4 regions of the Variovorax sp. UC74_104 genome follow, and region 4 is predicted to be linked to each of the others. Evidence: predicted binding sites of a transcription regulator. Region 4 holds the regulator's gene; each other region holds the start of a gene.

Region 1 (3,548 bases), 250 kb from region 4:
CAAAGCCGGTTCCCCGGTGTCCCGCGAACTGGCTGCGTATCAGCGCAGGCCGCCGACGTACCGCGGCGGCGGCGTGGGCGGCTGGCCGTCGGGCTGGCGTGCCGCCAGGCGCGCGGCGCGGGCCAGCGGCTCCATCGCCTGCTCCAGCCGGGTGGCGAGAAGGTAGAGCTCCTCGTCCTTGGTGTCGGCCGCGTGCGCGCGGGTCATGCGCACGATCTCGGCGGCGTACTCGGCATTGGTCGCCATCCATTCGGTGTCGGTCACGCGGCCGTGCTTTCGCCGCAGTGCCACGTGAAGGCGGGCGGCGAGGGCGATGCGTTCGCTTTCGGACATGGATGGCGACATGGCTTGTTTCCTCCGTCGGTGGGTCAGCTGCTCCCGAGATGTTCCCTGTGCTGTGCAAGATCGAGGCCCAGCAGCTCGCTGTCGGCATCGACGCGCAGGCCGACGATGACGTGCACCAGGAACAGCACCACCGCCGTTCCCGTCGCACTGAAGATGGCCACGCTGCCGACCGCGATCGCCTGCGTCAGCACGTCGCCCGTGGCGCCGGAGACGCGCGGGTCGGCGAACACGCCGGTCAGCAGCGCGCCCACGATGCCGCCTATGCCGTGCACGCCGAACACGTCGAGCGAGTCGTCCGCCCCCAGCAGGTGCTTCAGGCCGGTGGCGCCCCAGTAGCAGGCCAGCCCCGCGATGGCGCCGATGGCCAGCGCGGCCGGCGGCGTGACGAAGCCGGCCGCCGGCGTGATGGCCACCAGCCCGGCCACGAGGCCCGAGCACAGGCCCAGCAGCGAGGGGCTGCGCCGCACGATCCATTCGCCGAGCATCCAGCTCATGGCGCCGGCGGCCGCCGCGATGTGCGTGACCAGCATCGCCAGCCCCGCGCGGCCGTCGGCCGCCACCGCCGAGCCGGCATTGAAGCCGAACCAGCCTACCCACAGCAGGCCGGCGCCGGTCATGGTGAAAGCCAGGTTGTAGGGCTCGAAGGCCTCGCGGCCGTAGCCCTTGCGCGAGCCCAGCGCATAGGCGCACACCAGCCCCGCGATGCCGGCGTTGACGTGCACCACCGAGCCGCCCGCGAAGTCGAGCGCGCCCATCTGCGCGAGCCAGCCGCCGGGCTCCCACACCCAGTGCGCGACGGGTGCGTACACCAGCACGCTCCACAGCAGCGCGAACCACAGGATCGCCGAGAAGCGCATGCGCTCGACGAAGGCGCCGAGCACCAGCGCGGTGGTGATGATCGCGAAGGTCAGCTGGAACATCGCGTAGACCGACTCGGGCACGTTGGGCGCCACGTGGCTCACCGCGAGCTGGCCGGCCTCCTTCAGGTATTCGAAGCCCGAGAACCAGAAGCGCCCGGAGCCGCCGAGCCAGGGCCAGCCCTCGGTGAAGGCCAGCGAATAGCCCAGCGCGAACCAGGTCAGCGAGACCGTCGCGGCGATCGCCACCACCGCCGCCATGGTGGCCAGCACGTTCTTGCGGCGCACCATGCCCGCGTAGAAGAGAGCGATGCCGGGCAGCGTCATCAGCAGCACCAGCGCGGTCGAGGTCATCATCCATGCGGTGTCTGCCGCGTTGATGGAGGCTTGCGGTGCCAGGGCCATTGGTCGCTTTCTTCTTCAAGTGGTGGACTCAGGCGCCCCGTGCACAAGTCGTGCCACGTCGTTAACTATCAGAAACACTTTGGTTTGCAAACCGGGCTTATTCGGTAAGGCAAAGCGGGTAATTCCCTATGCACTGAGGCGGTGCGTGCCCCTAAAGTCTGCGCACTCGCGAACGGGCCCTGCTCGTGTGCCGAGGGTCCGAGGAGACAAACCCCCCAAGCAACAATAAAAATTCTTCAAAGGCTCCGTACGAGATGCCTGTCCAAGCTTGAAAGGCGCCGCTGGTCGGCGCCTTTTTTATTTGCGCGGGGCTTGGGGCATCGGCCTTTCAAGCTACTTTTTCGATAGCACCGGGGTGAGACAATCCACGCCCTATGGAAATGCTGGTGGTCACGGGCGCCTCTGCGCTCGCGGGTTTTGTCGATTCGATCGTGGGCGGAGGCGGGCTGATCCTGGTGCCTGCGCTGTTCGCCGTTTTCCCGGGTGCACCGCCGGCGACCCTGCTGGGCACCAACAAGAGCGCTTCCATCTGGGGCACGGCCGCCGCCGCGGCCCAGTTCAGCCAGCGGGTGCAGATGCGCTGGGGCGCGCTGTGGCCGGCCGCGCTGCTCGGCTTTGCCGGCTCGATGCTGGGCGCCTGGGGCGTCACCATGTTCCCGGGCGACTTCCTGCGCAAGGCGCTGCCGCTCATCCTGCTGGGCGTGCTGCTCTACACGCTGGCGCGCAAGGACATGGGCCGCATGCACGCGCCGCGCTTCTCCGGCCACGCCGAGACGCTGGCGGCCTGCACCATCGGCCTTTGCATCGGGCTGTACGACGGCTTCTTCGGCCCGGGCGCGGGCAGCTTCCTGGTGTTCCTCTTCGTGCGCTGGATGGGCTACGACTTCCTCAACGCCTCGGCCTCGGCCAAGATCATCAACACGCTGACCAACGCCGCCGCGCTGATCCTGCTGGCGGCCAAGGGCCACGTCTGGTGGCATTACGGGCTGGTGATGGCGGTGGCCAACGTGGCCGGCAGCGTGCTGGGCACGCGGGTTGCGCTCAAGCACGGCGCGGGCTTCGTGCGGGTGGTGTTCATCGTGGTGGTGAGCGCGCTGATACTGAAGACCGCCTACGACGCATTCCTGAAATAACGAAGCAAGAAAGAAAGTCGCCCGATGTCCTCTCCCCAAGATCCCGTCGAGCGGCCCGCTCCCGTCGGCTTCTGGCAGGCCTTCGCCTACTGGCTCAAGCTGGGCTTCATCAGCTTCGGCGGCCCGGCCGGGCAGATCGCGCTGATGCACCAGGAACTGGTGGAGCGCAGGCGCTGGATCTCGGAGAAGCGCTTTCTCCACGCCCTCAACTACTGCATGCTGCTGCCCGGCCCCGAGGCCCAGCAGCTCGCCACCTACATCGGCTGGCTCATGCACCGCACCTGGGGCGGCATCGCAGCGGGGGTGCTGTTCGTGCTGCCCTCGCTCTTCATCCTGATCGCGCTCTCGTGGATCTACATGGCCTACGGGCAGGTGCCGGCGGTGGCGGGGCTGCTGTACGGCGTGAAGCCGGCGGTCACGGCCATCGTGCTGTTCGCGGCCTGGCGCATCGGCTCGCGGGTGCTGAAGAACCCCTGGCTCTGGGCGATCGCCGGCGCGGCCTTCGTGGCGATCTTCGCGCTGCAGCTGCCATTTCCGCTGATCGTGCTGGCAGCGGCGGCCATCGGCTACGTCGGCAGCCGGGTGGCGCCGCATCGCTTCGCGCCGGGCGGCGGCGGGCATGGCGCGGCGGGGGCGGCGGCCATCGGCCCGGCGCTCATCGATGACGACACGCCGACGCCCGCGCACGCGCGCTTCGGCTGGGGCCGCTTCTGGCGCGTGCTGGGCGTGTTCCTCGTACTGTGGCTGGGCGGCATGGGCGCGCTCATGGCGCTGTACGGCTGGCAGGGCACGCTCACGCAGATGGGCT
Region 2 (3,548 bases), 1.3 Mb from region 4:
GAAAGCGCGAATTGGCGCCGGCCGCCTTCTTACCGAACACCATGGCGTCTTACTGGGGCTGCTTGGCCGGCAGCCGGGCGATCTCGCGGCGGATGCCGGCGATGTCGCTCTCGTTGCGCGCCAGTTCGGCCTTCATCTCGGCGACGCGGTCCAGGTACTTCTGGTAGTTGCGGCCTTCGCTGCCCTGCTTCTCGGGCTCGCCGTTGTTGTATTCCTTCTGCAGCTCGGCCTGGCGCGCCTCGGCCTTCTTGAGCTCGGCCTCGAGCACCGATCGCGCCTCGCCGTCGCGGGCACGCTGGTCAACGCCTTCCACCCTCGGACTGCCCGCCGGCGAACGCGCGGCGGACGAACCGCCCGACGGGGAAGAAGCGGAACCGCCACCCGACGCCCGCGTGCCCTGCACGACCGTGACGTTGCCGCCTTCCATGATCTTGCAGCCCTTCTGCTGCGCGACGGTGGAGTTGTTCGTGTACTCGTTGCCGCAACGCCAGACACGCTCCTGCGCGAGCGCCGGCAGCGCGATCAGTGAACCGGCCAAAAAGATGAGGGAAGCTGTCTTCATGTGTATCGGTGGGAAGCGGCGACAAAGGGGCATTTTCGTGCAATTCGACAGCAAAAGTGACCAGATGTTCCACCCCAAAGAAAAAGGACGGCCAAGCCGTCCTTCGTAACCCATCAGGCCTACAAGCCCCAAAACCTCTTCGCGGGAGATACCGCGGAACCGGCTCTGCCGGGCCGCAGGTATCGCCCCCCGGTAGGGGGGTTGGCGAAGCGACACGAAGTGCGCGAAGCCTGGGGGGCGAGCCAATTACAGCGAGTAGTACATGTCGAACTCGACCGGATGGGTCGCCATGCGGAAGCGCGTGACTTCCTGCATCTTCAGTTCGATGTACGCGTCGATGTAGGCATCGGTGAACACGCCGCCCTTGGTCAGGAACGCACGATCCTTGTCCAGGTATTCCAGGGCCTGGTCGAGGCTGTGGCAGACGGTGGGGATCAGCGCGTCTTCTTCCGGCGGCAGGTGGTACAGGTCCTTGCTGGCGGCTTCGCCCGGATGGATCTTGTTTTCCACGCCGTCCAGGCCGGCCATCAGCAGCGCGGCGAAGCCCAGGTACGGGTTCATCAGCGGATCGGGGAAGCGTGCTTCGACGCGGCGGCCCTTCGGGTTGGCCACGAACGGAATGCGGATCGAGGCCGAGCGGTTCTTGGCCGAGTAGGCCAGCTTCACCGGGGCTTCGAAGCCGGGCACCAGGCGCTTGTAGCTGTTGGTGCCGGGGTTCGTGATGGCGTTCAGGGCACGGGCGTGCTTGATGATGCCGCCGATGTAGTGCAGCGCGAAGTCCGACAGGCCTGCGTAGCCGTCGCCGGCGAACAGGTTCTTGCCGTCCTTCCAGACCGACTGGTGCACGTGCATGCCGGAGCCGTTGTCGCCGACGATGGGCTTGGGCATGAAGGTGGCGGTCTTGCCGTAGGCGTGGGCCACGTTGTGGATCACGTACTTCTGCAGCTGGACCCAGTCGGCGCGCTGCACGAGCGTGCTGAACTTGGTGCCGAGTTCCATCTGGCCGGCGTTGGCCACTTCATGGTGATGCACTTCGACCGGGATGCCCAGCGATTCGAGCACCAGGCACATTTCCGAACGCATGTCCTGGAAGCTGTCGACCGGGGGAACCGGGAAGTAGCCGCCCTTGACCGCGGGACGGTGGCCGGTGTTGCCGTGCTCGTATTCCTTGTCGGTGTTCCACGAGGCTTCTTCGGATTCGATCTTCACGAAGCAGCCCGACATGTCGTTCTTCCAGCGCACGCCGTCGAACACGAAGAATTCGGGTTCCGGACCGAAGTAGGCGGTGTCGCCCAGGCCCGAAGCCTTCATGTAGGCTTCGGCGCGCTTGGCGAGCGAGCGCGGGTCGCGCTCGTAGGCCTTGCCGTCGGCGGGGTCGATCACGTCGCAGGTCAGGATCAGCGTCGTTTCTTCGAAGAACGGGTCGATGTTGGCGGTGTTCGGGTCGGGCATGAGCTGCATGTCCGAAGCTTCGATCCCCTTCCAGCCGGCGATGGACGAGCCGTCGAATGCGTGGCCCGAGGTGAATTTGTCTTCGTCGAAAGCCGAGACCGGCACGGTCACGTGCTGCTCTTTGCCGCGGGTATCGGTGAAGCGGAAGTCGACGAACTTGACCTCGTTTTCCTTGACGAGCTTGAGTACATCGGCGACGGTCTTTGCCATCAGTTTCTCCTGAGTTGGATGGTGGTTAGGAATACAGGGACGTGGGATGCAGTTTCTGTGCCATTGTCGCCTCACCGGATGAGGCTTCGATGACCGCCTCAGGACCCAAATGAAGGCAGAAACTCACTATTTTGGTGCATTGATTTTTATCGCACCAATTCAGGGCCTAGCTTGGCGTCAAAAGTGTGCAGGCCTTCGATCAGCTGGGCATAGGCGGCGTCGAGCCGCTCGGCATCGCCCTTGACGCCCAGTTCGATGTGCCGCCCGTAAGTCGGATGGTCGACACTGGGCAGGCTGAACACCTTGATGCCGGCATGATTGGCCTCGATCGCCTCCATGAGCGGCGTCAGCGTGGCCTCCATGGCACCGAAAACGATCACGGATTTCTCGGCGACGGCCTTGGTGGCGAACAGCCCGGCGTAGCGGCCGTCGAGCACGGATTCGATCATCGGCCAGGCCATGACGGGGAAACCGGGCACGAAGTGCACGTCGCCGACGCTGAAGCCCGGGATCTTGTTGTACGGGTTGTAGATGAGCGTGGCCCCCTGCGGAAACACGCCCATGTTGAGTCGGTGCACGTTGTCGGCCCGGTCGGGCTCGTAGGGCAGGCCCTGCTCGCGCGCGGTGTCCTGCATGCGCTCACGGATCAGCAGTTCGGCCTCGGGGTGCAGCGCCAGCGGCACGCCAAGCGCCCTGGCGGCGCACTGGCGGGTGTGATCGTCGGGCGTGGCGCCGATGCCGCCGGTCGAGAAGACGATGTCGCCCGAGGCGAAGGCGCGCTGCAGCGCGGCCGTGATGCGATCGGGCTCGTCGCCCACGTACTCGGCCCAGCTCAGTTGAAGGCCGCGTGCGGCAAGCAGCTCGATGACCTTGGCCATGTGCTTGTCGGCACGCTTGCCGGAAAGAATCTCGTCGCCGACGACGATGAGACCGAATGCGCGTGTCATGGAGAACCCCATTGGGAAAGAGCGGCCTTGCTGGCTTCGTCGGCCTCGATGGCCGGCGTGCCGCCGCCCACAGCCGCTGCCTCGGCCGCCGCGCGCTGGGCGCGAAGCTGCGCGAGCGCATCGAGGCAGTAGTGAGCGAACCACACAGCCGAGAAGGCGAAAACCAGCGTGTAGATCCAGATGGCGATCGGCACCAGCACGAAGAAAGCGGCGGCGAACAGCAGGCCCGAGGCCCAGACGATGCTGGGCGCGGCGCCCAGGTAGCCGCACAGCACGCCGATGCAAAGCAGCGGCACCCGGTGCGCGCGGATGAGGGCGGCGCGCTCCTCGGGACTGGCGTGCTCTGCGAGTGCGTCGAAGCTCATCACGCGGTAGGT
Region 3 (3,548 bases), 1.7 Mb from region 4:
AGCCGTGCCTTGGTCGCTTCTTCCTTCAGCGCTGCGGCCAGCAGCGCGTCCTTGGCGAGCCGCTGCGCGCGCATGCGCTGCCGCCCGCAGATGTTGACGATGCGCAGCGCGCGCCGCGCGCCCGAGGTTTCGAGCGCCTCGGTGAGCGCCTCGGCGGCGTTCAGCAGCACTTCGGCGCGCCGGTCGATGTCGGCCAGTCCCGCCGCCGTCGGCTTTGCAGTCAGGGCTTCGGCCAGCCCGCTCCACGCGGACTGCGCCTGCGCGAGCGCCTCGACGCCGCCCGCGCCGAGTCCGAGGGCCGCCAAGTGATCCAGGTTCTGCTGCACCCGCTCGGAAGACTGCGTGCGCAGCAGCCTGGCCCGCTGCGCGTCGATGCCGCCCAGCAGCTGCGCCGCCACGCGCACCAGCCGCTGCGAGAGCATGCGCAGCTGCCCGGCGCGGTTGATCGCCTCCGCCCACTGCGCGGCCTCGATGACCGAACGCGACACCTCGCCGAGCCGCAGGTTCGCGTGCATCGCGGCGCCTCGCAGCAGGCCGAAGGCCTCGTCCTCGCCGATGCCGCGCGCGGACATCAGCAGGCCCTTGGCACGATCGACCCACTTGCGCTCGTCCATGCGGGTGCGCAGGTTCTCCAGTTCGGTGCGCAGCGCGGCCTCGCGCTGCCAGCGGGACGAGGCGCGCGCCATCAATGCGGCAAGCGATCCGGCCTCGATGGCATCGGCATGCAGCCAGGCGTGCACGCCGAGCGCGACCAGTTCCTCGTGCTGCGCGGCGTTCAGCGACCCGCTGGCGAGGCCCACAGCGCACGGCGGCACACCGGCCCAGCCGCGCAGGGCATCGAGCAGCGCGGGCGTGGGCACGGGCAGGAAGATCAGCACCTGCCGAGGAGCGAGCGCCTCGAACTGCCGTGCGAAACCAACGCAATCGGCAACGCCGAGCACGTCGATCCCAGCGCCGGACAAGGCCTTCGCCAGCGGCTGCGGCAGCACCGGGCCGGCAGGTTCATCGGGCAGGACAACGAGAAGGGACATCGTGGAGAAAGAACGGTGCGGGAGCGCACCGCGAGCATAGGCCACGCCCGCGCGAATCCGCGGGCACGCCTCTTGCATGAAACAGGGCGCGGTGTAACGAAGCACCGCTTTGGTGAAGAGGCTGCAGGCTCCTGCATCCGGCCCGGCAACACACATGCCGCGCGCACCCCCACGCTTGCAGCGTCCGCTGCCGGCACCCCGCTCCCAACCCCGTCCGTCGACACGGCCCCTCCAGGGCCGCGCCGCGGCTTTTTGCATCTTTGAACGCCATGTCAGGTTTCAGGAATTTCTTGCAGTCAGGCCACAGTCCGACACTGTTCGCGGCCTTCCTGTACTTCTCGTTCTCCTGCTGCATCTGGGTGCTCAACGGCGCCATGGCGCCCTTCATCGGCGAGACCTTCAGCCTCTCGCCGGCGCAGAAGGGCCTGATGCTGTCGGTGCCGATCATCGCGGGCGCGCTCATGCGTTTTCCGCTGGGCATCCTCTCGCAGTACATCGGCCGCAAGAAGGCCACGCTGGTCGAGATGGCGCTGATCGCGGTGGCGATGCTCTTCGGGTTCTTCTTCGTCAAGAGCTTCAACGACCTGCTCGCCATGGGCGTGCTGCTGGGCATCGCGGGCGCCAGCTTCGGCGTGGCGCTGTCGCTGGGCTCGGGCTGGTTCCCGCCGCAGCACAAGGGCCTGGCCATGGGGCTGGTGGGCGCGGGCAACGTGGGCACGGCCGTGTCGGTGCTGGTGGCGCCGCCGCTGGCCAACTGGCTGGGCTGGCAGGCGGTGTACGGCGTGGCCGCCGTCGCCATCCTGATCCCGATGGTCGTGATGGTGCTCTTCGCCAAGGAGCCGCCGGACGTGAACGCGCATTCGAGCTTCCGCGAGCACATCGCCTGCCTGTTCGAAAAAGACGGCTGGGTGTTCAGCCTGATCTACGGCGTGACCTTCGGTGGCTTCATCGGCCTCACGACCTTCCTGCCCTCGTATTACTACGACCAGTTCGGCGTGAGCAAAGTGCAGGCCGGCCAGCTGACCATGCTCGCGGCCTTCATGGGCGCGGCGGTGCGCGTCGTGGGCGGCTGGATCTCCGACCGCTGGGGCGGCGTGAACACGCTTACCGTGGTGCTGCTGGTGGTGGCCGTGGGCCTTGTGCTGGTGGGCGTCTCTTCCGGTTCGCTGACCGTCACCACGCTGGTGCTGATCGTCTGCTTCGCCGCGCTGGGCGCGGGCAACGGCGCCCTCTTCCAGCTGGTGCCGCTGCGCTGGCCCGCGAGCACGGCGGTGGCCGGCTCGATGATCGGCGAGATCGGCGCGCTGGGCGGCGGCCTGGTGCCCAACGCCATGGGCCTGTCGAAGCAGTACCTGGGCAGCTACCTCTGGGGCTTCATCTTCTTCGCGGCGCTCTCACTCGTGATGCTGGGCGTGATGCGCGTGATGCAGATCCGCTGGACCCGCACCTGGGCCGAGAAGGGTGGCCGCGCGCGCGTCGTGCCGGCCCATGCGCCGGCTTCGCAACCGGCGAGGCGCTCCGCATGAATCCGCGCGCCCCTATGCCAGGAACACCGTGGAACCGGCTTTGCCGGGCCACCGGTGCTGCCCCCGGAGAGGGGGTTGGCGGCCACACGCAGTGGGCAAGCCTGGGGGTGAGCTCAATGCGGCAGAAAAAGCAGCCACACGATCAACAGGAGGTTGAACAGCACCGACACGCCCAGCGCCAGCTGGTAGAGCACGAGCGGATCGCGGCGGATCAGCGGCGTGGCGGCGGGTGCGTTCACGGGGCGCGATGCACCGCGTTCGAGCGCGAGCAGCAGTTCCTCGGCGGTCTCGAAACGCTCGCGCGGATCGCGCGCGACGGCCTTGCGCACCAGGTGGTCGAGCCAGATCGGCAGGTCGGGCCGCAGCCGCGAAAGCGCGACCGGGTCGCGGCGGTAGCGCGCCACCTGGTAGGGCTCGATCTCGCCGTAGGGCAGATGGCCGGTGAGCCACTGGTAGAGCGTGACGCCGAGGGCGAACAGGTCGCTGCCCGCATTGGCGGTGCCGCCCTCCTCCCACTGCTCGGGATTGATGTAGCTGGGCGTGCCCGCATGCAGCTCGCGCTGGGCCGCGCCCTCCCTGCCGGACAGCGCCACGCCCAGGTCGAGGATGCGCCAGCGGCCGTCGTCGCCCAGGTGCAGGTTGCCGGGCTTGATGTCGCGGTGGATCACGCCTTGCCGATGCAGCCGGCCGAGCGCGCGGCTCAGTTCGATGCCGGCGGCCACCACATCGGCCACCGCGCCGCGCGGATTGGCCTTGCGCAGTTGCTCCAGCGTGCGCCCGCCGTGCCAGTCGAAAACGATGTAGAGCGCGCTCGCGTTCTCGGCGCGTTCATGCACGCGGACGAAGCCGCTGCCGCCCACGCGCAGCCCCAGCCAGGCCTCGTGCGCCAGCATCGCGCGCTCCTGCGGATCGCCGGCGCGCGAGGGATGCAGCGTCTTCAGCGCGACCAGCTCGCGCGTGACCGGATGACGCGCCTGGTAGAGCAGATGCA
Region 4 (3,548 bases):
CCGGCAAGACCACTTCGTTCTACATGATCGTGGGCCTGGTGCGCGCCGATGCCGGCGACATCACCATCGACGGCGAGCCGATCGCCCACATGCCGATCCACCGCCGCGCCCGCATGGGCCTGAGCTACCTGCCGCAGGAAGCTTCCATCTTCCGCAAGCTCACGGTCGAGGAGAACGTGCGCGCCGTGCTCGAGCTGCAGATGGAGCCCGACGCGAACGGCAAGATGGCGCCGCTGTCGAAGCCGCACATCGAGGAGCGCCTGTCCGAGCTACTGGCTGACCTGCGCGTCGACCACCTGCGCGATTCGCCGGCGCTCGCGCTGTCGGGCGGCGAGCGCCGCCGCGTCGAGATCGCGCGCGCCCTGGCCACGCAGCCGCGCTTCATCCTGCTGGACGAGCCCTTCGCCGGCATCGACCCGATCGCGGTGATCGAGATCCAGCGGATCATCAGCTTCCTGAAGGAGCGCGGCATCGGCGTGCTCATCACCGACCACAACGTGCGCGAGACGCTGGGCATCTGCGACCACGCCTTCATCATCAGCGACGGGCATGTGCTGGCACAAGGCACGCCTTCGGAGATCGTCGACAACGCCGAGGTACGCAGGGTGTACCTGGGCGAGCACTTCCGCATGTAAGGCGCGGGGGCGGTTTCCACCATGAAGCAAGGGCTATCCCTTCGCGTTTCGCAGCATCTGGCGCTCACGCCGCAGCTGCAGCAGTCGATCAGGCTGCTGCAGCTCTCCACGCTCGAACTGAGCCAGGAGGTGGAGCAGATGCTCGACGAGAACCCGTTCCTCGAGCGCACCGCGGAAGAAGCCGCGCGCGAGGAATTCGGGCTCGACACGGCCGACGCGCCGGTCCCCCGCGATGACGGCGGCGAAGGCGAGGGCGACTTCGCCTCCCCGGCCGCCAGCAGCAGCACGAGTTCGTCCGCCGAGAGCGCCTCCACCGCTGACTCCGACGGCCCCGCCGCCGAGATCTCCGAGCGCGAGCCCGACTGGGAGGGCGACGGCACCGTCGACATGGCGCCCGACGACAGCGAATGGGGCAGCGACGCGCCCGCGCGCCAGAACAACCTGGGCGACGACGAGCGCGCCGACGCCACCGAGCTCGCGCGCAGCCAGGAGTCGCTGCAATCCTTCCTGCACCGCCAGGCGCTGAGCCTGCGCCTGAACGAGAACGACAGCGCCGCGCTGCGCTTCCTGATCGAATCGCTCAACGACGACGGCTACCTCGAGGACTCGCTGCCCGCGCTGGCCTCGGGCCTGGCCGGCGACGACAACGACCAGTTCGACGACCTGGTGCATCACTTCCAGGTGGCGCTCGGCCTGCTGCAGAGCCTGGAGCCCGCTGGCGTGGGTGCGCGCGACCTCGGCGAGTGCCTGAGCATCCAGCTGCGCGCCATGGCCAGCGACGACGAGACCGAGGAAGAGGAACTGGTCCGCAAGACGGCGCTGGCCATCTGCAAGCAGCCCATGGAGCTGCTCGCGCGCCGCGACTTCAAGCGCCTGGCCACGCTCACCCGCAGCAGCGAGGAGCTGGTGCGCTCGGCGCTGCAGGTCATCGCGCGGCTGGAGCCCAAGCCGGGCCGGCGCTTCGTCGACGTCGAGCGCAACGTCATCATTCCGGACGTGATCGTCACCAAGACCGGCCGCGGCACCAACGTGAAGTTCCGCGTGATGCTCAACCCCGACGTGATGCCGCGCCTGCGCGTGCACGACATCTACGCCGGCGCGCTGAAGTCGCACAAGGGCGAGGGCAGCCAGGCGCTGTCGCAGCGGCTGCAGGAGGCGCGCTGGTTCATCAAGAACATCCAGCAGCGCTTCGACACCATCCTGCGCGTGAGCAACGCCATCGTCGAGCGGCAGAAGAGCTACTTCGTGCACGGCGAGCTCGCCATGCGCCCGCTGGTGCTGCGCGAGATCGCCGACGAGCTGGGCCTACACGAATCGACCATCTCGCGCGTGACCACCGCCAAGTACATGGCCACGCCCTTCGGCACGGTCGAGCTCAAGTACTTCTTCGGCTCGGCGCTGGGCACCGAGACCGGCGGCAATGCGTCGAGCACCGCGGTGCGCGCGCTCATCAAGCAGTTCGTCGGCTCCGAGAGCGTGAAGAAGCCGCTGTCGGACAGCCAGATCTCCGAGATGCTGAAGGAGCAGGGCATCGAGTGCGCGCGCCGCACCGTCGCCAAGTACCGCGAGGCGCTGCGCATCGCGCCCGCCAACCTGCGCAAAGCCTTGTAATTGGTACACCCCCAGGCTATGCGCACTTCGTGTCGCTTCGCCAACCCCCTTGCAGGGGGCAACACCTGCGGCCCGGCTGAGCCGGTTCCGCGGTGTTCCTTGAATGGATCCGGGTGGCGTTTGGGCATGGCTGTGGTGCTCGCCATGGTCGTGCTGTTTGTCGCCGGCTGCGCCACGCTGCCCGACGAGGCGCCGCGCACGCCGACCAAGGCCATCGCCGTCTCGGCCGACACCGCCTTGGGCAAGATCGCGCTGGCCTCGCAGCCCGACCCCGACCTGAGCGGCTTCCGCCTGATGCCCGGCGGCGACTTCGCCTTCGACACCCGCATCCAGCTGGCCCGCCGCGCGCAGCGCACGCTGGACGTGCAGTACTACCAGATCGAGAACGACGAGACCGGCCGCTACCTGCTGCGCACCCTGCGCGACGCCGCCCAGCGCGGCGTGCGCGTGCGGCTCTTGATGGACGACCTCTACACCTCCGGCGAAGACGAACTGCTGCTGGGCTTCGCCGCCACGCCCAATGTGGAGCTGCGCCTGTTCAACCCCTTCCCGGCCGGCCGCGGCAGCCTGCTGAAGCGCTTCACGGCCTCGCTCTTCGACTTCAGCCGCGTCAACCGCCGCATGCACAACAAGCTGTTCATCGCCGACGGCGCGATGGCGGTGGCGGGCGGGCGCAACATCGGCAACCAGTACTTCAGGCGCACGGCGGGCGAGAACTTCATCGACCTCGACACCTTCGTCACCGGCGCGCTCATTCCCCGCCTGGGCAGCCTGTTCGACCAATACTGGAACAGCGTCTACGTGCGGCCGATCCAGTCGGTGGTGGGCAGCGGCCTCTCGCGCGAGGAGCTGCAGCAGCGCTTCGAGCTCGCCACCGGCCCCGACACCACGCCCCCGCCGCCCAGGCCCGCGCCCAACGACCTGCTGGGCTACAGCCCGATGGCCGAAGACCTGGACGCCGGCAAGCTCGGCCTGATCTGGACCACCGCCGAGGCGTATGCCGATTCGCCCGAGCGCGTGATCGGCAAGACCGCTTCCTACGGCGGCGTGCCGCTGCTCGACGTCGACAGCGTGCGCTACAACGTGGTCGAGCAGATGCGCCGCGCCCGCTCGGAAGTGACCATCGTCTCGCCCTACCTGATCCCGGGCCCCTCGGGGCTGGAGGTGATGCGCGAGATCCGCGGGCGCAACGTGAAGATCAGCGTGGTCACCAACTCGCTGGCCGCCACCGACGAGCCGCTGGTGCACACCGCCTACCGCCGCTACCGGCCCGACATGCTCAGGCTGGGTGCCGACCTCTAC

The links. The regulator sigma-54, encoded in region 4, starts transcription at its own class of promoters, with help from an activator protein. The targets are predictions, from matches to a motif close to TGGCANGNAANCTGCTTT.
Region 1: ACHMXA_RS05445 (ammonium transporter) is a predicted target of sigma-54. The motif match lies at 1,646-1,663, and genes of this name have one in related genera.
Region 2: glnA (type I glutamate--ammonia ligase) is a predicted target of sigma-54. The motif match lies at 2,270-2,287, and genes of this name have one in related genera.
Region 3: ACHMXA_RS14430 (nitrate/nitrite transporter) is a predicted target of sigma-54. The motif match lies at 1,093-1,110, and genes of this name have one in related genera.

The regions. Positions count from the first base shown of each region.
Region 1 is NZ_CP171978.1:1,126,615-1,130,162, forward strand. Features, by position in the region: gene ACHMXA_RS05440 (hypothetical protein) at 40-345, opposite strand; gene ACHMXA_RS05445 (ammonium transporter) at 369-1,607, opposite strand; gene ACHMXA_RS05450 (sulfite exporter TauE/SafE family protein) at 1,982-2,740, shown strand; gene chrA (chromate efflux transporter) at 2,765-3,548, shown strand, end outside.
Region 2 is NZ_CP171978.1:2,718,805-2,722,352, reverse strand. Features, by position in the region: gene glnL (nitrogen regulation protein NR(II)) at 1-43, opposite strand, end outside; gene ACHMXA_RS12610 (hypothetical protein) at 50-562, opposite strand; gene glnA (type I glutamate--ammonia ligase) at 809-2,224, opposite strand; gene ACHMXA_RS12600 (molybdopterin-binding protein) at 2,371-3,171, opposite strand; gene ACHMXA_RS12595 (EI24 domain-containing protein) at 3,168-3,548, opposite strand, start outside.
Region 3 is NZ_CP171978.1:3,102,840-3,106,387, reverse strand. Features, by position in the region: gene ACHMXA_RS14435 (ANTAR domain-containing protein) at 1-1,031, opposite strand, end outside; gene ACHMXA_RS14430 (nitrate/nitrite transporter) at 1,301-2,557, shown strand; gene ACHMXA_RS14425 (bifunctional protein-serine/threonine kinase/phosphatase) at 2,671-3,548, opposite strand, start outside.
Region 4 is NZ_CP171978.1:1,378,626-1,382,173, forward strand. Features, by position in the region: gene lptB (LPS export ABC transporter ATP-binding protein) at 1-635, shown strand, start outside; gene rpoN (RNA polymerase factor sigma-54) at 657-2,246, shown strand; gene ACHMXA_RS06545 (phospholipase D family protein) at 2,373-3,548, shown strand, end outside.